One region of the Enterococcus rotai genome, then DNA from elsewhere that is predicted to be linked to it. Evidence: predicted binding sites of a transcription regulator. Region 1 holds the regulator's gene; the other holds the start of a gene.
The links. The regulator NrdR, encoded in region 1, represses ribonucleotide reductase genes. The targets are predictions, from matches to a motif close to ACACNATATATNGTGT.
Positions count from the first base shown of each region.

Region 1 (12,120 bases):
TTTTTCAGTCACTTGGCTCGAAAGGTTAAGGCTATTCAATTTCTTTCCGCAAAATTGGACACAGAATTAGTTGAAAAAAATCAAGCTGATTTATTCTATAAAATGGAGCTACCACTGTCAAAAATTTTAGGTGACATGGAGATTACGGGAATTCGTGTAGATGCAAATCGATTAAAAGAAATGCGTATTGAGTTTTCAGATCGACTACGTGAAATCGAACAAAAAATCTATGCTGAAGCGGGTGAAGAATTTAACTTGAATTCACCGAAACAATTAGGTGTAATTCTGTTTGAAAAAATGGGCTTACCTGTTATTAAAAAAACAAAAACTGGCTACTCAACGGCCGTTGACGTTTTAGAACAGTTAAAAGAACAAGCACCGATCGTAGAAGATATTTTAGTTTACCGTCAGATTGCTAAAATTCAATCGACCTATGTTGAAGGTCTCTTAAAAGTAATTCAGCCAGATGATAAAATCCATACAAGGTATGTGCAAACGTTAACTCAAACGGGTCGTTTAAGCTCTGTTGATCCTAATTTACAAAATATTCCAATCCGTCTAGAAGAAGGGCGTAAAATTCGTGAAGCTTTTGTGCCAAGAGAAAAAGACTGGTTGATTTTTTCATCCGATTATTCTCAAATCGAACTACGTGTATTAGCTCATATTTCTGATGATCAGCATTTGAAAGAAGCGTTTATTGAAGGACAAGATATTCACTCAAGTACAGCGATGCGTGTGTTTGGTATCGAAAAACCAGAAGATGTTACGCCAAATATGCGTCGCCAAGCCAAAGCGGTCAATTTTGGGATCGTTTATGGAATCAGCGATTATGGCTTATCCCAAAATTTAGGTATTACTAGGAAACAAGCACAAGAGTATATCGATACTTATTTTGAGAAATACCCAGGTGTTAAAAAATATATGGAAGATATCGTTCGCGACGCTAAAGATAAAGGATTTGTAGAAACCTTGTATAATCGTCGTCGTTATTTGCCAGATATCAATTCACGTAATTTCAATCTTCGTTCGTTTGCAGAACGAACTGCAATCAATACACCGATTCAAGGTAGTGCCGCTGATATTTTGAAAATTGCGATGATCAATATGGATCAACGATTAAAAGAAGAAAAAATGCAGGCAACGATGTTACTGCAAGTTCACGATGAGCTTGTTTTTGAAGCGCCAGAAGCTGAATTAGATCAGCTAAATGCTTTGGTTAAAGAAGTGATGGAAAATGCTGTTTCATTACATGTACCATTGCTGACAGATAGCAGCTGGGGTAAAACGTGGTACGAAGCAAAATAAGCAACTAAAATAAGCTGAAAAAGACTGACCTAACGAACAAGGTTGTAAAACCTTGATGTGTTTGTTTCGGTCTTTTTCTTCAAAGGAGAGGTGAGTTATGCCTGAATTACCAGAAGTTGAAACCGTCAGAAAAGGGTTGGAAAAGTTAGTTGTCGGCAAAACAATCGAAGAAGTCACGATATTATGGCCGAGAATCATTGAATCACCTGAAACAGATATTTTTGCGCAACAGTTGATTGGTCAAACAATCGAAAAAATGGAACGACGTGGGAAATTTTTGATTTTCAAATTAACGAATTACGATATGATTTCTCATCTGCGGATGGAAGGAAAGTATGAAACCCATAAGCCGGAAGAAGAGCGAACAAAACACACCCATGTGATTTTTACATTTACCGATGGAACTGAACTCCGTTATCTTGATGTTCGGAAATTTGGTCGTATGGTTTTAGTGCCTAAAAATCAAGGTGAACAGTATAAAGGTATCTTGGCTTTAGGTCCTGAACCGATTCCTACTCAATTCAAATTAAAGGAATTTCGAATGGGGTTAAAAAAACATCATAAAGCCATCAAACCGTTATTATTAGATCAACGACTAGTTACCGGTTTAGGGAATATTTATGTAGATGAGGCTTTGTGGGAAGCGAGTATTCATCCAGAACAACCCGCTGATTCATTAAAACCTAAAGAGGTTGAAGGGCTGTATTATGCAATCATCGATGTCCTAGGCCGAGCGGTCGAAGCTGGCGGAACAACAATCCGTAGCTACTTAAATGCGCTAGGCGAAGCAGGAACCTTCCAAATTTCACTAAATGTTTATGGCCAAACGGAGAAACCATGTCCACGATGTGCTACACCAATCAAAAAAATCAAAGTTGCACAACGAGGAACCCATTTTTGTCCGAAGTGTCAAACCTTAAAAGTGAGAAACTAAACGATGACTAAGATATTAGGACTGACTGGTGGGATTGCTACAGGGAAAAGTACCGTTGTAAAGGTCTTTAAAGAACTGGGTTTTCCAGTTGTTGATGCTGATGTGATCGCTCGAGAAATTGTTGAAGTGGGCATGCCAGCGTTAGCTAAAATTGTGTCTACGTTTGGAACAGAAATATTGCAGCCAGATGGTTCATTGGACCGTAAAAAATTAGGAGCGCTTGTTTTTTCAGACGAAGAAAAAAGACAAAAACTAAATGCATTACTCTCTCCTTTTTTAAGAGAAGCAATCTTGTCGCAAATTGAAAAGAAAAAAGACCGAGCGTCATTAGTCGTTGTTGATATTCCCTTGCTTTATGAGGGCGGATATGAAAATGACATGGATCAAGTAGCAGTTGTCTATGTTCCAGAAACGATTCAACTGGATCGTTTGATGAAAAGAGATCATCTGACGGAACAAGAAGCGTGGCAACGAATAAACAGTCAATTATCGATCGAACAGAAAAAGCAAAGAGCAGATATCGTATTTGATAATCAAAAAACGATCCAAGAAACTAAGAAATTGGTGGAAAATTGGGTGTTAAAAAATCATTTTTAATTACTCGATCTGTAGTAAGAACTATTTTTCAGATAAATGAAGACAAGGGAGGCAGCGAATGTTAAAGCCGATTTTGTTTTCATTTTTTTGTTACAACTTATTTAGATAAATTGATAAGAGAAATAACCAGCTCAGTGAGAGTCTGATTCATTTTATTTAAAAAACTGTTATTAAATAAACGTTAAACAAATGAAAAAAAATGGTTAAGAAGTAATCGCTAATGTCTGGTTTCTTAAGCATTTCATGTTATAATATAGGAAGTAAACTTAAAATTAACTGTTAAAATAGATATTATTAGATAAAATGAGGTGAATACTATGCGTTGTCCAAGATGTCATCATAATAATTCTCGTGTAATTGATAGTCGTCAAGCTGACGATGGTCGTGCGATCCGTCGTCGTAGAGAGTGTGAAAATTGTAATTACCGTTTTACAACATTTGAACGGATTGAAGCTGCACCATTATTAGTCATTAAGAAAAACGGTGACCGAGAAGAATTCAATAGAGAGAAGATTTTACGCGGGTTGATTCGCTCAGCAGAAAAACGTCCAGTTGCCATGGAACAAATGGAACAAATCGTTGATAATGTTGAAAATCGTGTTCGTAGCTTAGGCGAGAATGAAGTTTCAACGACATTAGTCGGAGAATATGTAATGGAAGATTTAGTCAATCTAGATGAAATTGCCTATATTCGTTTTGCCAGTGTGTACCGTCAATTTAAAGATATGAGTGTGTTCTTAAAAGAATTGCAAGGAATCGTTGATAAAGCAAAGTCTTCAAACGCTGATACAACCAATGAATAAGGAGGTCTTTCCTTGAAAGACAAGTGGAAAGAAGTCCAGCCAAAAAGCATATTTCAAGCAACCATTGCTTATACTTTATCTGACCAAGAACAAACTGTTTTAACGCTTTTATATCAACCGATAATTGGCGCAAAAGCGTTTAGTTTATATTTGACACTGTTATCAGAAGTTACAGAAACAGGTGTTAGTGAATCACTTTTTCATGCAGAGCTGATTACAATGTTGGATATGAGTATCAAAGAAATTCAAACTGCTAGAAAAAAATTAGAAGGTATTGGATTACTAAGTACCTTTGTCAAAGAAGATAGTGAACTAGGGATTTACTTTTTGTATCGTTTAAATCATCCTGAAACGGCCGAACGTTTCTTTAAAGACGAAGTGTTGTCACTGACTCTGTTAAACAGCGTTGGACAAAGAAAGTTGGATAAATTATTTGAGCGATTCAAACCCAAATTTATTAGTTTGACAGGTTTTGAAGAAGTTTCAGCTAGTTTTAAAGATGTCTATCTGTTCAAAGAGGAGCAAATCATTGCACAAAGTGGTCAGCTAGGTCAGCTGGCGCAAGCATTCACTGATCCAAGACCTGTGAAAAAACCAAGTGCAGTCAGTGAAACCTTTGATTGGGCCTATTTTGTTCAAGGAATTGAAAATTTAGGAATCAAACTTCCTGATAATAGTGCTGGTTTTAAGGAAGAGGTCTTTATCTTCCACAATTTATTTGGGATCACAGAATTAGATATGATCGAGTTTTGTTCTAAATCATTTGATTATTATACGAGTAAGATCGACGTCAAAGACTTTGAACGAGCGGTGTATCGTACTTATGATCCTGATAAAAAACAAAAGGCAAGCCAATTCCAAACTAACGAATCAGTGGAATTATCTGCTGCAGATCAGCAAACATATCGTTACAACTCATTAAAAATGAATGGTTTTTCAACACAAGATATTCAAATGATCATGGATAGTGAGAAGAATTTTCCATTGAACTATTTGGAAGCCTTGAAAAATGAACGAGGCGGTTATACTACGCCGCAAGAGCGCTCTTTAGTTAAATACTTAGTGAGTAAATCCGGACTGCCAAATAGTGTGATCAATGTCTTGATCAATTACGTTTATAATATCCAAAAACAACCAACACTAAAAGCGGACTATGTTAATCGAATCGCGAATGAATGGGCACAAAGTGGTATTTTTTCCCCTGAAAAGGCGATTGATCATGTACGTGAGTTAGCCAAAAAAGGCAAAGAACAAAAACAAACGAGACAGCGTTATGGACAAAACAACCGTCCGATTCGTCAGGAAACACTACCAGATTGGGTAGAAAATCCGGTTGAAGAACAAAAGCTATCGAAAGAAGAACAAGCACGATTAGATAAAGAAATTCAAGATTTTCTGAGTAAAGGAGGCGGCAACTAATGGAAGACGTAGGAAAAGAAATGTCAAAAATCATTCAAAACAGAGATATGAACGAGCGCTATAATGAACTGGTCGATGTTGTATTAAAAGATACGGATGTCCAAGAATTTATTCAAGAACATCGCGAGCGATTGACGGATGATGACATCCGTAAAAGCTATTCAAAACTGTATGAATTTGTACAAGAAAAACGTAAATATCAATTGAATGATCCATCAATGATCGCTCCTGGCTATGAGCCGAAATTAACCTTGAATTTTCACTATATCGATGTTACTTATGTACCAACTGAAGCGTTGATTGCCAAGCAAAAAGAAGATGAGATTCGTAAAAGAGTTCGCGCGATGGATATGCCTAAAGATGTACGAGAAGCTAGTTTAAGCCGATTTGATACAGCCTCTCAGGGTCGAGCACAGGCGATGGCTGAAACGATGAAGTTTTTGAATGAATATACTTCTGAACCAAAAGAATTTCACAAAGGACTGTATCTTCAAGGGACATTCGGCGTAGGAAAATCATTCCTATTAGGTGCCATTGCAAATAGTTTAGCGGAACGAGGATTTGTGACGACTATTGTACATTTCCCAACCTTTACAGTTGAAATGAAACAGGCAATCGGTAAAGATATGGTTGGACCAAAGCTAGATGCTGTTAAAAAATCACCCGTGTTGATGATTGATGATTTGGGTGCAGAATCAATGACTTCTTGGATCCGTGACGATGTTTTAAGTGTTATTTTACAATACCGCATGCAAGAACAATTAGTGACATTTTTCTCCTCTAATCTTGATTTAAAAGAGTTAGAAAAACATTTGTCTGTCACGCAACGTGGGGAACAAGAACCTTTGAAGGCCCGTCGGATCATGGAGCGAATTCGTTATTTAGCACAAGAAATCACGATGTCAGGAAATGATCGAAGAAATGGCTAAAAGCTGTCTGATTATGTATTGACCCCAAAAAATAGTTTGACCTCCAATCATATGATTGGAGGTCAGTATTATTGCGGTTAATACCGTTTCGAATTCAAACTGAAAAGGGTTCAAGAGTATCTTGAAGGGAAAGGTGGAACTTCAATGAAAAAAACGACGAGTATTACTTTAGGAATAATTTGTGCATTGTTCGTTTTAGGCGCTTGTACAGCTAATAATAAAGATGAATCGAAAGGAAGTACTGAAACTTCTATGATGAGTAAGAAAGAGGAATCGACTGAACAAACTTCTAAGAGTTCAGACAAGACGCAAGAGCAATCCATTTTTACTGCTCTCCTAGTGGAAGATGGAAAGAAAAATGAGACAGTTGACCAATCGATTCGCTTGGTTTTAAATGAGGTGGAAGCAGTAAAAGACCCTGAAGAAATCCTCAATATGATGAAAAATGATGGTGTGATCCTAAATGTATCGACCGAGCAATTAGCAGCTGGATTAACAGAAGCGGACTTAAGAGCGGGAGATAAAATTCAGTTTACCTTAGTAGGGTTACCAGCTATGACAATGTCGATACCGCCTCAAGTTGCTGGAAATTCAGTAATAAAAGTTGAAAAAATTCAATGATCTAGAGATGATTTAAAACGTTCAATTGGACGTTTAGATCATCTTTTTTTGTTACTAAAACTCATATTATTTTGCTAAAATAATTAGTTGGAGTATCATAAAAATAGGTAGGGGGGGAATTGGTCAAAAAAGAGAAGTTTTCGTTTGACCTTTGCTGACCAATTGAGTATAATTGATTTATAAGGTCAAAGTTAATCAGACTTTAGACCTTATCAAAAATAGTCCAAAAGACGTAATGTTTTTTTAGGAAATAAAGGATACTATTTATATAGAAGGTAATTTTAGTGTTATCTAGCTTTACGAGCTAGCCTTTCGGAAAAAAATAAAAATAGAGTGAGCCAAAAAGCGTCTCAATCGATTTTTCCTATTTTCCAGTCAAGACTAAACAGGCTTATTACGCTTCTATCTATCTAGCTCCATAAGCCAGTCTCTCGGAAAAAAGATAAAAATAGAGTGAGCCAAAAAGCGTCTCAATCGATTTTTCCTATTTTTCATTCGAGACTAAGCGGGCTTATTACGCTTTTAATTTTAGGAGGTAATGTTATGAATATCGAAAAAATGACAACAACTTTACAAGAGGCCATTGCTGAGGCACAACAGGTCGCAGTAACTCGCCACCATCAGGAAATCGATATTGCTCATTTATGGAAGATTTTTTTACAACCGAATCACTTTGGTCGTAATTTTTATACAGATGCAGGCGTTGACGTCGAGACTTTTGAACGGGAAATCGACCAAGCAATCGATGAATACCCTAGTATTCAAGGAAGCAATATCCAATATGGGCAAAGTATGAGTCAAAATCTGTTTAACTTATTAGGTGAAGCAGATAAGTTGAGAGAATCATTTCAAGATGAATTTCTAGCAACTGAAATCGTGATTTTAGCGTTGATGAAATTGAAAAATTATCGCTTGACCAAGTATTTGACTAGTCAAGGAATCACAGAAAAAGAACTACGTAAAAATATCGAAGACATGAGAGGAGGAGATCATGTGACTTCTCAAAATCAAGAAGAACAATACAAAGCATTAGAAAAATATGGTGTTGACTTAGTACAGCAGGTTAAAAGCGGCAATCAAGATCCGATCATTGGTCGTGATGAAGAAATCCGTGATGTTGTTCGAATTCTTTCACGAAAAACAAAAAATAACCCTGTTTTGATCGGCGAACCAGGCGTTGGTAAAACAGCTATCGTCGAAGGCTTAGCCCAACGAATCGTGCGCAAAGATGTACCGGAAAACTTAAAGGATAAGACAATCTTTTCGTTAGATATGGGAGCGTTGATCGCTGGAGCCAAATTCCGTGGCGAATTTGAAGAACGTTTAAAAGCTGTTTTAAAAGAGGTTAAAAAGAGTGAGGGGCGCATCATTTTATTCATTGATGAAATCCATAATATCGTTGGAGCAGGAAAAACAGAAGGTAGTATGGATGCTGGTAACTTATTGAAACCCATGTTGGCTCGTGGTGAATTACATTTGATCGGTGCAACAACATTAGATGAATATCGTCAATATATGGAAAAAGATAAAGCGTTAGAACGCCGTTTCCAAAAAGTTTTGGTAAAAGAGCCGACTGTTGAAGATACGATCAGTATTTTGCGTGGGTTAAAGGAACGTTTTGAAATCCATCATAGTGTCAACATCCATGACAATGCTTTAGTTGCTGCAGCAACGTTATCTGACCGTTATATCACGGATCGTTTTTTACCAGATAAAGCCATTGACTTAGTTGATGAAGCAAGTGCTACGATTCGTGTGGAAATGAATTCAATGCCAACAGAGCTTGATCAAGTAACTCGTCGTTTAATGCAATTAGAAATCGAAGAAGCTGCCTTGAAGAAAGAATCTGATGATGCTAGTAAAAAACGTCTAAACGCGTTGCAAGAAGAACTGGCTGATCTTCGTGAAGAAGCGAACGCCATGAAGATGCAATGGGAAACTGAAAAAGAAGAAGTCAATGCTGTTAGCAATAAACGAGGCGAAATCGATAAAGCAAAACATGAGTTAGAAGATGCTGAAAACAATTACGATTTAGAACGAGCAGCTGTCCTTCGTCATGGCACAATTCCTCAATTAGAAGAGGAATTAAAACAACTTGAAGCAAAAAATGACGAAGAAAATGTCCGTATGGTGCAAGAAGCCGTGACTGAAAATGAAATTGCTCAAGTAGTTGGTCGCTTAACCGGAATCCCTGTAACGAAACTGGTTGAAGGGGAACGAGAAAAACTAATGAAGTTGAACGAGACTTTACACAAACGTGTGATTGGTCAAGATGAAGCGGTCGATGCTGTTAGTGATGCCGTGATTCGCTCTCGTGCTGGGTTACAAGATCCAGATCGTCCTTTGGGATCATTCCTATTCTTAGGACCAACTGGTGTTGGTAAGACAGAACTTGCTAAAGCGTTAGCAGAAGATTTGTTTGATTCAGAAGAGCATATGGTGCGGATCGATATGAGTGAGTATATGGAAAAACATAGTGTCTCTCGTTTAGTCGGTGCACCTCCAGGCTACATTGGTTATGAAGAAGGTGGGCAATTAACAGAGGCCGTTCGTCGTAATCCTTATACCATCGTGTTGCTAGATGAAATTGAAAAAGCGCATCCTGACGTATTTAACATTTTACTCCAAGTGTTAGATGATGGTCGTTTGACTGATTCTAAAGGGCGTGTGGTTGATTTCAAAAATACTGTATTGATCATGACGAGTAATATTGGTTCTCAATTGTTGCTTGAAGGGGTTACACCAGAAGGTACGATTCCAGAATCAGTAGAGGAACAAGTAATGACCATATTACGCGGTCATTTCAAACCAGAATTCTTAAATAGAATTGATGATACGATATTGTTCACACCATTAAGTTTGGATAATGTCAAAGGGATCATTGGCAAAATGACAGCTCAATTAGCGCGACGTTTAGAACAGCAAGAAATCGAATTAGTGGTTTCTGATGAAGCAAAAACTTGGATTGCGGAAAGTGGCTATGATCCAGCTTATGGTGCTCGTCCACTGAAACGTTTTATTACTAAAGAAGTAGAGACGCCTTTAGCGAAAGAAATCGTGTCAGGACGTGTATTACCAAAAACAAAAGTAACGATTACGTTATTAAATGGACAATTAGTATTTAAAAATGAACCGATAGCAGAATAAGTTAAAGCTAATTGAGGCTGAGACAGAAGCAGCTATTCGGATTCCGTGTGAAGGGATATGACTCGTAGAGTTATCCCCTTCACACTTTTTTTATAAGTGAAAAAAATTGATTTTAAAAACGATATTGTGTAGAATCTAACTATTATAACAATTGCCAAAAGAGGGATCTAGTGGATAAAAAAAGTAGAAGACTAGAAGAACAACTATGTTTTTCTTTACAAAGTGTCTCCAAACAATTTAATAGAATGTATGCTAAAGCATTAAAACCATTTAATTTAACGTATCCCCAATATTTAGTATTGCTTGTTCTTTGGGAATATTCAGATCAACGGATCTCGGATATCGGCGAAAAACTTGAATTAGATACAGGGACGTTGACACCTATGCTGAAAAGAATGGAAAAAAATGGTTACCTCAATCGTGACAGATTGCCAGATGATGAACGGATTGTGATTATTTCCCTTACAGAAAAGGCAATTCAGCTGGAAACAGAGATTTATGACCAAGTGGAAGGCTGTTTGACTCAGTTAGATTTTAGTGAAACAGACTATTTTTCCTTAATCAAACAAATCAATGCTTTAAGTAAACAGGTAAATGATATTACACAGTTAAAATAAAATAGAACACGACGTTAAAAAGTAGGATGCTCGTTACTAGATCCTACTTTTTGACGTTTTTTCTTTGGAAAGAATAAAAAGCTCAAGCAAACTAATGTACTTTTGAATAAATGTTGTGTACAATTTAATTGTACGATATAGTCCTATGAAAAAGAAGCGGAGGAATGAATCATGAAAAAAATCTATTCAACAACCATTATCAATACAGGCGGAAGAGAAGGGGAAGTATTTTCACCTGATAAATCATTTAGTTATCAAGTAACCTCTCCTGGACCTCATCAAGAAAATAAAACAAATCCAGAACAATTATTTGCGGCAGCATACAGTTCTTGTTTCAATAGTGCGTTGGAACTTGTTATGGCACAAAAAAAGATTACGTCTAAAAGTACTGTAAAAGCAACTGTTTCTCTATTTAGCGATGAACAGTCTGGTTTCCAAGTAGGGGTTGTCTTATCTGTGAAAATCGATGATGTTGATCGTGAAACTGCGGAAGAATTAGTCAAAGCAGCTCATGAAGTATGCCCGTATTCAAAAGCGACAAGAGGCAATATTTCAGTAGAGTTAGAAGTAGAATAGCACAAAAAAACAAGCACTTTAGGCTTTCTAAAGTGCTCGTTTTTTATTTTTTAACTTTTCTAAATGCATAAGCTTTAAAATAATCAGCTTTATGTCGTTGAGTAAAGCTATAAACGGTTAATATCAAGGCACCGATCGTATTTGTAAATAGATCGCCCATCGTATCCATCAATGCTGCCCGACCAATGTATGGTTTACCTGCTTCCGTCATATAACGCTGCAAATTCATGTTACCAAGCGAATCACAGAGAAACTCCCAAAACTCCCAGAAGACACCAGCTAATCCAGCAAAAGCAAAGCCCATAATAATAAACAACCAAGGACTAACTTTGGTAAAATCAGCGTCACGTAAACAATAGCCAATGATTGCATAACCTACTGCGACCAATAAAATCGGGCTAACTGCGTGTAAAATTTTATCCCAAAATGGTACGATAATAATCAAACGTAGCCCAGTTCCAAGAAATACTGCGATCCAAATGAAAAACCAATAATAAAGGCGGACCATTTTTGGAAAAACTAATCCAGTAAATTTTGTAAAAACGAACGGTAGAAAGATTACTGCAATCCCAGCAATCATTTCAAAGGTTAACAGCACATATTGTTCAGTTGGCTGAACCACAAAAGTTTTAACGATATTGACGAGTAATGTAATAAAACCAAATACGAGTAAAAAGTAAAAGGCATTTTTTTCTTGTTTATCTTCAAATTCTAACTTCATATAAAAGCCTCCAATTTTCGTATTTTATAAAGTACAACTGAATTATTTAGTGAATTGTTCTTTGATCAATTCTAAGAAATCTTGTTCATTCGTAGCAACAGTTCCATTTAACTTCAGTAAGCCGACTGTATACAAATTAAGATAATGGAATTGATTTTCAGCAGTCTCACTCAAAGCCGCTAATTTCTTTTGGTTATCGGCTCCTTGTTGGCGTGTATCAGTATACAAACCAATCATCGGGATGTTTTTTGCATAAGCGACCCCAATTTCAGAAGCCACACCAGCATCGATCGTAATACCATCCAAAACAGCGACTAATAGATCACTTTCAAGTACTCGTTCAGTATCAGCTAATGCGATCATCGTGCTGTCTGCATAGGCTGTTTTATCATTGATTGCACCGTTTTCTTGCGGTAAGTAAACCTCTAATGAATCATCCAGCGCACGAATT
Region 1 is NZ_CP013655.1:3,293,365-3,305,484, reverse strand. It holds gene polA (DNA polymerase I) at 1-1,305, shown strand, start outside; gene mutM (DNA-formamidopyrimidine glycosylase) at 1,403-2,239, shown strand; gene coaE (dephospho-CoA kinase) at 2,243-2,836, shown strand; gene nrdR (transcriptional regulator NrdR) at 3,154-3,639, shown strand; gene ATZ35_RS14740 (replication initiation and membrane attachment family protein) at 3,652-5,058, shown strand; gene dnaI (primosomal protein DnaI) at 5,058-5,987, shown strand; gene ATZ35_RS14730 (hypothetical protein) at 6,132-6,608, shown strand; gene clpB (ATP-dependent chaperone ClpB) at 7,152-9,755, shown strand; gene ATZ35_RS14720 (MarR family winged helix-turn-helix transcriptional regulator) at 9,926-10,372, shown strand; gene ATZ35_RS14715 (organic hydroperoxide resistance protein) at 10,544-10,948, shown strand; gene ATZ35_RS14710 (DUF2238 domain-containing protein) at 10,992-11,669, opposite strand; gene ATZ35_RS14705 (nucleoside 2-deoxyribosyltransferase) at 11,712-12,120, opposite strand, start outside.

Region 2 (12,120 bases), 480 kb from region 1:
AGACGCTTTTAATTTTAAGATCGACTGAATCCACTCAAGGTGAATCTCATCATAATCGCGAACGCCATGAACTGTTCTTGTAACAGATGGGATTACGCCAATTCTTTCGTAATACCTTAATGTATCCGCAGAAATGCCTACTAGCTCTGCCATTTCTTTGATCGTCATCTATTTCTCCTTTTGTATAAAATCAATTGACTCTGACAATTCTTTATATTGCTCAGTCATTTGTATTTTCTGATTTGCCATATTTAAAGCTAACTCGTATGCATCACTACCTACCATTAACTCTAAAGGTGGTTGTGTCATTTCAACGACATCCATATAAAGTGCAGCAACTTTTTCAGGGTCTCCTGCTTGATTCCCATTCATCGCAGTAACAAAACCTAAACGTTCTTCTACTGATTTTTTGTATGGCTCGCTGATTGTATGAGACATCGCATAGGAATTTTCTGATAAAAATTCTGTTCGTAAATACCCTGGTGCTGCATTGATGACGTGGATTCCAACTGGTTTAACTTCTTCTGCAACAGCTTGGCAAATTCCATTGATTGCAAATTTCGTTCCTGCATAGGTTGATTCAAATGCGCCTGCATAAAGGCCAGAAATCGAGGATGTATTGATGATATAACCCGATTTTTGACTTCGCATGATCGGTATAATAGCTCTCATCATATTCAATGTCCCGAACACATTGACATCAAAACAGGCACGAACTTCCTCATCTGTTAAATCCTCTGCAGCTCCTGCTACCATAAACCCTGCATTATTTACTAAGACATCGATCCTACCGAATTTTTCAACGGCTAACGCAATTACACGTTTGATATCTGTCTCATCTGTAAGCGACAAGCTAACAGGTAAAAAAGAGGGACTTTCAGCTCCCACCTTTTGAATTAAACTTTCTTTGTCACGACTTGTTGTGATAACTTGATGCCCATTATTTAGCAACGCTTTTGTTAAAATTAATCCTAACCCTTTTGAACCTCCTGTTACGAACCAGACCTTTTTACTCATCTCTATACTTCCTCTCTTTTTGTTGTTTGATCGATCAACAAGGAAAGTATAAACCTTGGAGGTACCTCCAAGACAAGTTCTTTTTTAATTATTTTTTTGCACTAGCTCCGCAAGCTTATTTACAGTGTTTGCATTTCTGATTGTAATTCGACTGTACATCTTTGTTCCAACGATTTTTGACCAACGGCTTCTTGAGAAGGTTTTGATCGGTGCCGACCAGAAAATGACTCGTTCGTGATAAGCAACTTTTTCGTACTCCGCTTTAGCCTCGCCGACAGATTCGATTACTTCCTCGGTTGTTGTTGGCGGGATCACAAAAATCACATTGTGCTTTGATTCTTTATCTGTATTCCACCATTCTGGCATCTGCTCTAATGCTTCCAGTAACATTTTGGCAGACACAATCGTCACAATGATTTTAAGCCCAAACTCAGATTCAATTAGTTTTTCACAATCTTCTGTGAGTTGTAAACTATTCGTTTCTTCACTAGAAAAAAGAACATTGCCACTATTTAAAAACGTACTAACATTTGTAAATCCATGCTGTTCAAACCGTTCTTTCAACGTTGCCATGACCACACGATTTTTCCCACCCACATTAACGCCACGTAATAAAGCAATATAAGTTGTCATATGTAACTCCCTTCACCTTAATAATTCATCCTCACTAAAGCAAATAGTTTCTTCAATATTGTCCCTATATTATAATAGAGAAAACAATAACTAGAAAGAAAAGAGGGCGTATCATGAAAGATATCAATGAATTTTTTTCAAGCATTAATGAACCGGAACATCGTGAGCGTTTAGAAGAATTATTTGAATGGACGATGAAAACTTATCCGCAATTTAGTGTTGTAATCAAATGGAATCAGCCAATGTTTACGGATCATGGTACTTTTATCATTGCGTATAGTACTTCAAAAAAACATCTTTCCATTGCACCAGAAACTGTGACGATTTCTACATTTAAAGAGGACATTGAGAAATCAGGCTATCAACACACAGATAATATCATCAAAATCACGTGGGAGCAGCCAATTGACTATTCATTACTAAAAAAAATAATCGATTTTAACGTTCAAGAAAAAATCGATTACACGAAATTTTGGCGTGAATAACTTCTATAAAACGACCTTTATTCAAAAAAGTTTTATCGATAAGAAATTATTGAAGTAGCAAAATCAGCGTACATCTATTATTATTTAGACATAGAGAGTTACTTAATTATCTTCCCCAAAGATAAAATAAGAACCGATCCTATCTTGGCTGAGATAGGATTTTTTTTGACCTCACTTTCCCCTCAGTAAAATATAAAGCGGAAAAATTAACAAAAGACTTTCTCTCTCTAGTGTCTGGTGTCCAGACCGAACAAAATGTTAAGAATTTCTTTAGAGGAAAAATAGCAATGCTGATAACACAAGCATATTTTTTACTCTATCGACTTATTTTTTTACTATTTAACGAAATTATATTGACTATATTCTCATCTTTAAGTTAATATAGTGTTACAATATTAAATAAAAAAAGGCGCTCTGCTGGAGGACCGCAAATCATCCCGCAGAGCCCTGTATTATCAGCACAAACTAATAATACAAGTTGCCTCCGTCAATAGTGTTTATTGACTATTCTCATTGTACTAAAAGTAAGAAAAGATTACTAGTCTTTTTTACAAATTCAGTGTGTTTAGTTGACACTTTATTTAGCGAACGCTTCATGGTATTAGTTGCTGACTGATACCATTTTTTTAGTTTTGTCTTGCTTATTTAGATAATTAGAGCGAAAAACAAAATAAACAGGCACTCTGCAAGAAGACCGCAAATCCTCTTACAGAGCCCTGTATCGTCAGCACAAACTGACAATACAAGTTGCCCAGTCAATGCATTGACTTATTCATTTTACCTAATTTTTGTAAGAAATACTAGTATTTTTTGCAAACTTTTAATATTTTGGATAGTCGATGGTTATTCATTGAACTTTTGCACGGTATTGGTTGGTGGCAAATACTGTTTTTTTTCGCTCTTTTTATAAATAGTAAACACCAAGTTCTCCTTTTTCTCATTACTTTCTTAAAGTAATCTCTCGGTGTTTACGAGCTTGTGTTCCTAGAATCGATCGCTACCATACTTTTTACTTAGTCTGAAAAAGGTTGCCGAGTCAATGCGTACAACGAGAACCAATCGAAAAAATAACATGCAAACAAATAATTTCCGAGATCTACAAGGCTAAGTAATGAAAAGTAACGAACAATTCTATGTTCACAAGTAATAGTTAGAATTAATCTGGCGGATTAGTGATTCTAACTTTCAAAACAAGCAGGTTAGCAGAGCCTGTTCGTTCAAGCAGCTGTTTATCCAAATGCTATTCCTTTTTTGTAAACTACCAACCCAACCATTTTACCAACATAAGGGTAGACAGCTGTTTGTTTTTAATTCTATTTTCTTTTCAATTTTACAAATTAATCTAAAATGGCACAATCGTTTCGTTTCTTACCCCCGTTCTATAAATCTTCTATAAAATGCTCTGAATATCTATCCCAATATTCCGTGTAGATTCTTTCTTGATTATTATCTAAATTCAATTGATACAATCTAAACGTCACTTCTACATTCTTAGGTTGCCACAGCTCTTTGTAAGAATATTTGTAGCTCATACCAATTTTTTGCATGACCTTACCGCTACCAATATTATGGATATCATGCGTAGCTGTAATATAGAGCCACCCCTGGATTCTTAAAAAATCGATAATTGCCTCACTAGCCTCTGTCACCAGTCCTAAGCCCCAATACTCTTTCAATAAACCATAACCAAAATCATGGCTTTTTGCGCCACTTACTGCAATATAGCCAACTGGGTGTGGATTTTCTTTCAGGCAAATGACAAAATAATAACCCCCTTGTTTTTGGTAATTCGATTCAATCTGAGATTCATAAAACTGCTTCGCTTCGTCTTTATCCTTTATAGGGTACCAAGGAAGATACTTATTTACCTCTTCATCAGATAATAGGGTGTATAACGCATTCAGATCTATTTCTGTTTTTTCAACGGTCCGAATGATCAATCGTTTTGTTTCTATCAATGCAATTCCCCTTATTTTTGTATATATTTACCTATAACCTCTTCATTCTATTTAGATTACATAGCCATAACTCTAATCAATTCTAACTTATATTTGATAGAATTGATTAGAATTATCGTTCTTTTTTCTACTCATTATCCTCTAGTTTTTCAAAACTAACCAGTTCCTCAATTGTCGTTCCCAATTCTTCTGAAATAGCGTACATCAATAGTAAAGATGGGTTATGCTTATTTTTTTCTAAATTAATAATCGTTTGTCTTGCAACCCCCACTTTCATTGCAAGGTCGTTTTGAGACATTTCGGTCTCTGATCGGTAAGTACCTACATGCACACTGGTTATTTTACTTTTGACCATTATACTCTCCTTTCTTTTTTCTCGTTTATAAGTATGTATTTTTTGTCATTTATCCTAAAATTGACACCTTAATGTTAACATAAAACGATAAAGTGGGGAATACTTTTGGTCTATACTTGTTGAGTATTCAGAATTTTTTTATTTTTCACAACAAACTCTCTCTTTTAAACATTACTTTAAAGAAAAAAACTCAACGCTTTGATTATTCTTAACCCAAAATACTTTTAATTCTATTTGACCTAGAGTTAACTCTAAGTGGTACACTAGACATAGTGATACTAAGGGAGGAATGTTCATTGGCTTATAAAATTCATGAATTTTCAAAAATGACTGGTCTTACACCCTATACTCTACGTTTTTATGAAAAAGAAGGACTAATCACCGTTAAAAGAGATTTGAATAATATTCGGATTTACGATGATCGAAATAAAGAATGGATCGATTTTTTTATGCATTTGAAAAAAACAGGTATGACGATCGAAGATTTAAAACAATACTTAATTTGGTGGCATGAAGGAGAAGCCACGAATCAAAATCGATTAGATCTCTTAAAAAAACAAAAGCAGATTGCCCTTGAAGAAATGAAACAAATTCAAGAAGGAATTGACATGTTAGATTATAAAATAGGTGTGTATACCGAACGAGTGAAAAACAGTCCTATAAAAAAATAAAAAAGCGTACAATAAAACAAAAATGAATCTTTTGTCTTATTGTACGTTTTTTCTCTACATATACTTATATAAAAAGTAAGCTACAATCATCATCACAATCATAATGAGTAAACTTATAATGAGATGTCTTTTTTTCTTCATCATCACAATGGCAATAAATTCTCTTAAAAAGGCAGTTGGTAAAAAGTAAAAAGCGGTCTTAGCTCCAATCCCATCTGCTTTTAAATGTGCTTTTCGTGCAAATATGCCAGCACGAAATAGATGATAGTTATTCGTTGAAAAAATGGCTTGATAGCTCTGATTGTCTGACTGTTTATCCATGATTTTTTTGGAAAACATCATATTTTCCAACGTATTTCTAGATTTTGTTTCAACCAAAATCATTTCTTCTGGGATTCCTTGTGCCATAGCATATGCTTTCATCGCTTCACTTTCTGGTAAAGCTTCATCTGAACCTTGTCCGCCAGACATCACGAGAATTGGACGCTTAGATGTCCATTTGGCCTGTTCATGATAAAATTGAATCGCTCTTTCAATTCTTTTTCCTAAGAGAGGAGAGACTTGTTCACCATTTATTAGACCTGCACCTAGCACAACAATAAAATCTTGTTCGTATTTTGGTTGGTTAAACTGATAAAGAATTGAAATCGTCACAAAATTATAAAATACCACAAAGAAATAGGCAATCACGAGTAACACACTACTGAAAAGGGCTGCCCCCCACAGCGGTAATGATAATGAGAAATAAGAATAAAACGCTAGAATCGCCGTTAAACCAACTGCCATCACCAAAGTAAGCATGTTAGAAAGTGAGCGGGATTCTTTTCTTGAAAGTACAATAGCGTTCCCATATAAAAAAGTAATCAATGCATAACTACCAAAAAAGACCAATACCGTAAGAGCTGCTGCAACAATTTCTAAAATGAATAGGAGTAATTGATCACGAGTTTCAGCATAGACGACTGCCGTAACGATTCCTAAACTTAGTAAAAATAGATTGAACAATGCCCCATTGATCAGCAATCGCTTTTCTAAAAATAGACGAGTAAGAATAATCCTAAAAATCCTAATGGAATGAAGAAATAATAGATGCCTACTTTCAATTCCAGAAAGGCAGTATAGAGCATAAAATAAGCTCCTGTCCAGATAAAAAGCAATGGTTCAAAGAACGGTTTCTCTTTCTTTTTTGACCATATTCCTAGTCCTAGTAGACTAAGCAAGTAAATCAAAAGAACAGAATAATTGAGTTGAGTAATTTTTCTCCTTTGTTGTTTTTTTTCCCTTTAAACACTATTTATTATAGCGTTTAAAGGGAATAGTTTAAATAAATTACTCTATTTTAGACTATTCACTAAAAAGACTAAGGTATCCCTCTAGGGGTTTACCTTAGTCTTCTGTTATTTTGATAACTGATAACAGACTAGACGTCATCGGTTTCATCTGACCCGTTACTACTTATTGTAGATTTTTGGCCCTTTACGCATGTTTTTACGGTCGTTTTTAGGTGTTTCCATTTGTTTTGAACGACCACCACTTTGTTTCTTTTTGATTAATTCAAGCATTTTCTTTTTCGTATCCATTATTGCACCGCCCTTGTCAATAGAGTCACTGACTCGATATGTGTTGTTTGCGGGAAGTTATCAACTGGTTGGACTTCTTTGACTTCAAAGCCGCCTTCAACAAGTAAAGCCAAATCACGTGCCAAGGTTGCTGGATTACAGCTCACATAAACGATTCGTGCTGGTTTCGTTTCAATCAAGGTCTCAACTAAACTTGCTTCTAACCCTTTACGTGGTGGATCAACGATGACAACATCAGGCTTGATGTCATTTTCGATCATTCTTGGTAATGCTTCTTCCGCTAAACCAGCAGTAAAGGTTGCGTTTGTGATCTCGTTCAATTTGGCATTGCTTTCTGCATTTTTCACTGCTTCTTCAATGACTTCCACACCATAAACGTGTTTGGCATCTTTGGCTAAGGTTAAACCAATCGTACCGATTCCACAATATGCGTCTACAACGATTTCATCGCCCGTTAAAGCAGCGTATTCTTTCACTTTATTGTACATTACTTCTGTTTGTTGCGGATTTACTTGATAGAACGAACGAGAAGAGATTTCAAATTTCAAATCAAAAATCGTATCGATCATTTTATCTTCACCATGTAATAAAATCGTTTCGTCCCCAAAAATCACGTTGGTTTTCTTCGGATTGACGTTTTGCACAATACTGACTACTTCTGGTAAAGCTTCTAAAATATCAGGAATAATTTTACTTGTTGGGAATAATTTTGGTGTTCTTGTAATCAACACAACCATCATCTCACCCGTGTGGTAGCCACGACGAACAACAATATGACGTAAGTTTCCTGTGTTATCTGATTCGTTATAAGGTTTGATGCTGTAACGTCTCATGATATCACGGATCTTAATCACTGCTTCATCGATTTTTGGATCTTGAATATAGAAATGTTCTAAAGGAATTAGATCATGACTATTTTTTCTGAAGAAACCAGTTTGTAGTTTATCTTCAATTTTCCGAACAGGAATCTGTGCTTTATTACGGTAACCCCAAGGATTGTTCATGCCTAATGCATCTAAAACAGGAACATCTGGTAACTTGGCTACGCGTTGCATCACATTTTTTACTTGATCTGTTTTAAATCTTAGTTGTGCGCCATAAGCTAAATGCTGTAACGGACTAATACCAACTTTTGTGAAATTTGCATCCTTAACTGGAACACGGTCTTCACTTGATTTTAAAATCGTCATCACTTTTCCATAGCCAAAACTTTTTCCGACTTTCAGCACTTTGATTTCAACTTTTTCACCAGGCAAAGCATTTTCTATAAAAAGCGGGTAGCCATCCACTTTGGCAACACCCATTCCTTCATGTGTCAAATCAATAATATCAACTTCGATTGTTTCATTTTTGTTTACTGGAAAATTATTCATAAGTCGCTCCTTCTTTAATGCGCTTCTCCCATTCTAATGAAAAAATGCTAGAAAAGCAATAGAGAGTTTGTTTCTCCAGCTAAAAGAAGCAATTATTTTGTTAGAATTTTGGGCAGTCTGTTTAATCGATTTCAGCTAGCTTGTTTTCGATCATTTGAACTACTTGTTTTTTGGCTACTTCACTTTCGATAAAATCATACTTATCCCCATCAATTTGGATTTTGGGACTTTCATTATATTCCTCAAACCATCTCTCATAACGTTCATTTAATTCCTTATAGTAATCATATAATGCTGGATCTTGCTCTACTTGTTCATAAGCTCGACCTCGTTTTTGAATTCGTTCTAACATCTTAGGGAAAGATATTTTAATATGCACTAATAGATCAGGACGCTTTTTTTGAGCTGCATAAGGTAACTCTTGTAACATATTCTCTAATAGTGAATCATAAACTTTTACTTCTGTTTCATTTGCTCTCCCTAAATCGGCATTTAAATGAAATAATAAAGAATCTTCATAGATCGAGCGATCCAAGACATTATTTTCATGAGAGAGGGCTTGTTTAATACTGTCAAAACGCTTATTCAAGAAATAAATTTGTAGTAAAAATGCGTATTTTTTAGGATCTGCATAAAATAAAGGCAAGACTTCATTATCATCCACTGATTCATAAAAAGCCTCCGAACCTAAATGTTCTGAAATAATTTCTGTTAAACTAGATTTCCCTGCACCAATTGTACCTGCTAAAACGATCACTGCCATCGAACTCCCTACCTATTATTGTTTATTTTTTTTAATTTTAACCAATGAATCATACCGTAAATAGAATTAAATGTATACATACAATACATAACAAACAAAGCATAGTCTCCACCAGCATGTGTTCCTGCTCTAAACCATAAGAGTAAAGAAAAGATATTTCCTAGTAACCAAAATACAAATTGTGACTGGTATCTTTTGATCATCAATAGCATTCCAGTTGCCGAAACACTGAATGTTATGGCATCTAACGTTTGCTGGGCGTCATTGACAAAGCCTAAAAGAAAATAGGCGATCATACCGATTGCCAGCCACACAAGTCCAGCATATAACCATTGAATCCCTCTCAACGTTTTTACATCAGTCACATTGCCAGATCCATCTTCACTAGCTTTTAGCCATGCATACAACCCGGTAATATCCATTATAATATAAAAGCTTTGAAGCAAAACTTCAGCATATACTCGCGTTTTAAATCCAAAATATCCTATGATCAATGCACTTATAAACCCAAAAATATAATTGCTCGCCTTGCCTTGAGCAATTAGGTTAACACAAATAATACCAGATAATCCGCCTACTAAAGTGATCCAGTTAGAAGGGTTAAACGAAAACGCAACTAATTGTGCACCAATCATCGTAAGTAAAAAAAGATAATTCTTTCGCTCCCATCCTTTAAAATCATTTATAATAAAATTTGAACTCATTCCAAACAAACCTCTCACTTGTCCTATTTATCATTTTCTGCAGAGATGACGACTTATTTAATTTACCTCTGTTTCAAACACAAGTCAATGAGAATCCTTCTCAATTATTGATTATGAGACTTTTTTTATACAACATATTGTGTTTTTTAATTTTCAATATCTATATATTGTGCATCGCTTATTTTTCATTTTCCAGTTATATCTAGCAAAACAAAAAATATCTAAGACAAATTTGTCTTAGATATTTTTTTGAACGCTTAACCAATTTTTCCATTATTATCAATATCTTCTTCTGTCAAACGTTCTACTTCTTTTACAAACTCTTTACTTGTTTCCAGATATTCATCTTCTTCATCTGAATCATCATCGTAATCATCTAAAACAGTTCCCATGATTGCGTTAGAGGGAATAGCATCTGCATTGGCAAACATCTCGATATGCTGATGTAAATTCGTAAATTCCATCGGTGCATCACCGCCGTATTCTCCATCTAAATTGATCATCATACGGCTGTTTGGCTCCAGTGTTTCAGCATGTAAATGGCTAGTTTTTGTATAGATCAGACGGTTATCTTCAATGTGTTTGCCACCGTTTAACATCAGTGCTGCTAAATGTAAAATTTCAAACACGTTAGCCGTTTTTACAATGATCAGTGAAAATTTACCATCATCGAGTTTTGCATCAGGTGCAATTTGTTCAAAACCACCCACTGAATTAGTCAATCCTAGGAAAAACATCGAAGCATTCCCCTCATAAACACCTTCGTCATACTCCATCCGCATTTTGATTGGTTTGACACGAGGTAACATTTCGGCTCCTTTAGCTAAATAAGCTAAGTAACCAAAAATACTTTTCAGTTCTGAAGGAACTTCATAGGTCAATTCCGTTAAATGACCACCGGCTGCAATATTGATAAAGTAGCTATCTTGCGCTTTACCAATATCCATTTTGACGGTTTGATTTTTTTTAATGACTTCTGCGGCTTTAAGAATATTATCTCTAGGGATTTTTAATGCTCTTGCATAATCATTGGTTGTTCCAGCAGGAATGATCGCCATTGTCGGTCTTTTTTCTAAAGGAGCAATCCCATTTACAACTTCATTGATCGTTCCGTCACCGCCGGCTGCAACAATTAGGTCAAAGCCTAACTCTGCTACGCGGCGAGCTTCGTTTTTTGCAGAATTCTCTTCTGGAGTTGTAGCAAAAGCACTGGTTTCATATCCGCATTCTTCCACTACAGAAAGAATATCAGCTAGGTTTTTCTTCACTAACTCTTTGCCTGAAGTTGGATTATAAATCACTCTTGCTTTTTTCATCATCTTTCGCTGCTTTCTAGCGTTTTGCTAATTCTTCTTGGAGCAATTTGTTCACAACGCCCGGATTGGCTTGTCCTTTGGTAGCTTTCATAATTTGACCAACTAAAAAGCCAACCGCACGATCTTTCCCATTTTTGAAATCATCGACAGATTGTTGGTTATTATCCAGCACCTCATTGATGATCGGCAATAATTGTGATGGATCAGATAATTGAACTAACCCTTTGGCTTCAACCACTTCTTTGGCATCGCCACCGTTTTCAATCAACTCTTTAAAGACTTTTTTAGCGATTTTCGAACTAATTGTTCCATCTTCGATCAAGGTGATCATACCAGCTAAATTAGCAGGTGTTAATTTAGTGTCTGGTAATTCGATTTTCTCGCTGTTTAGATACGCTGATACTTCACCCATCAACCAGTTAGACACTTGTTTCGCATCAGCACCTTCGTTTAATGCTTCTTCAAAGAAATCAGACATTTCTTTAGTTAGTGTTAGAACCATTGCATCGTATTCTGGTAAGCCTAATTCTTTAATATAACGAGCACGACGAGAGGCCGGCATTTCTGGTAAGCTATGACGAACTTTTTCAATCCATTCATCATCGATTGCAAAACGTGGCACATCTGGTTCTGGGAAGTAACGGTAATCACTTGATCCTTCTTTAACACGCATCAATAATGTTTTATTGGTTGTTTCATCAAAGCGACGTGTTTCTTGTTGGATTTCTCCACCAGATAGCAACACTTTTGCTTGGCGTTTTTCTTCAAAGGCAAGACCTTTTTTAACGAAACTCATTGAGTTTAAGTTTTTAAGCTCTGCTTTTGTACCGAATTCTTCTTGGCCATAAGGACGTAAAGAGATATTGGCATCACAACGCATTGAGCCTTCTTCCATTTTCACATCAGAAACGCCTGTAAATAGAATGATTGAACGAATAGCTTCTAAATACGCATAGGCTTCTTCTGGTGAACGCATATCTGCTTCTGAAACGATTTCGATCAGTGGTGTACCTTGACGGTTTAAATCAACATAAGAATAACCGCCATCACCGTGAATATTTTTACCAGCATCTTCTTCTAAATGGACACGTTCAATACGAATACGTTTTGTTTTGCCTTCCACTTCGATATCGATCCAGCCATCGTGACCGATTGGTTGATCGAATTGAGAAATTTGGTAAGCTTTGGGATTATCTGGGTAGAAATAGTTTTTACGGTCAAAATGAGTGTCTTTTGAAATCTCACAATTTAACGCAAGCGCTGCT
Region 2 is NZ_CP013655.1:25,725-37,844, forward strand. It holds gene ATZ35_RS00125 (MerR family transcriptional regulator) at 1-168, opposite strand, end outside; gene ATZ35_RS00130 (SDR family oxidoreductase) at 169-1,017, opposite strand; gene ATZ35_RS00135 (DUF1697 domain-containing protein) at 1,102-1,650, opposite strand; gene ATZ35_RS00140 (iron chaperone) at 1,764-2,135, shown strand; gene ATZ35_RS00145 (GNAT family N-acetyltransferase) at 3,515-4,093, opposite strand; gene ATZ35_RS00150 (helix-turn-helix transcriptional regulator) at 4,221-4,448, opposite strand; gene ATZ35_RS00155 (MerR family transcriptional regulator) at 4,745-5,119, shown strand; partial or broken gene ATZ35_RS00160 (YdcF family protein) at 5,174-6,375, opposite strand; gene ATZ35_RS16865 (hypothetical protein) at 6,571-6,699, opposite strand; gene rlmD (23S rRNA (uracil(1939)-C(5))-methyltransferase RlmD) at 6,699-8,072, opposite strand; gene ATZ35_RS00170 (deoxynucleoside kinase) at 8,194-8,835, opposite strand; gene pnuC (nicotinamide riboside transporter PnuC) at 8,844-9,539, opposite strand; gene ATZ35_RS00180 (diacylglycerol kinase) at 9,797-10,855, opposite strand; gene gatB (Asp-tRNA(Asn)/Glu-tRNA(Gln) amidotransferase subunit GatB) at 10,872-12,120, opposite strand, start outside.
Region 2: the regulator NrdR is predicted to act here: its motif matches at 9,667-9,682, upstream of pnuC (nicotinamide riboside transporter PnuC).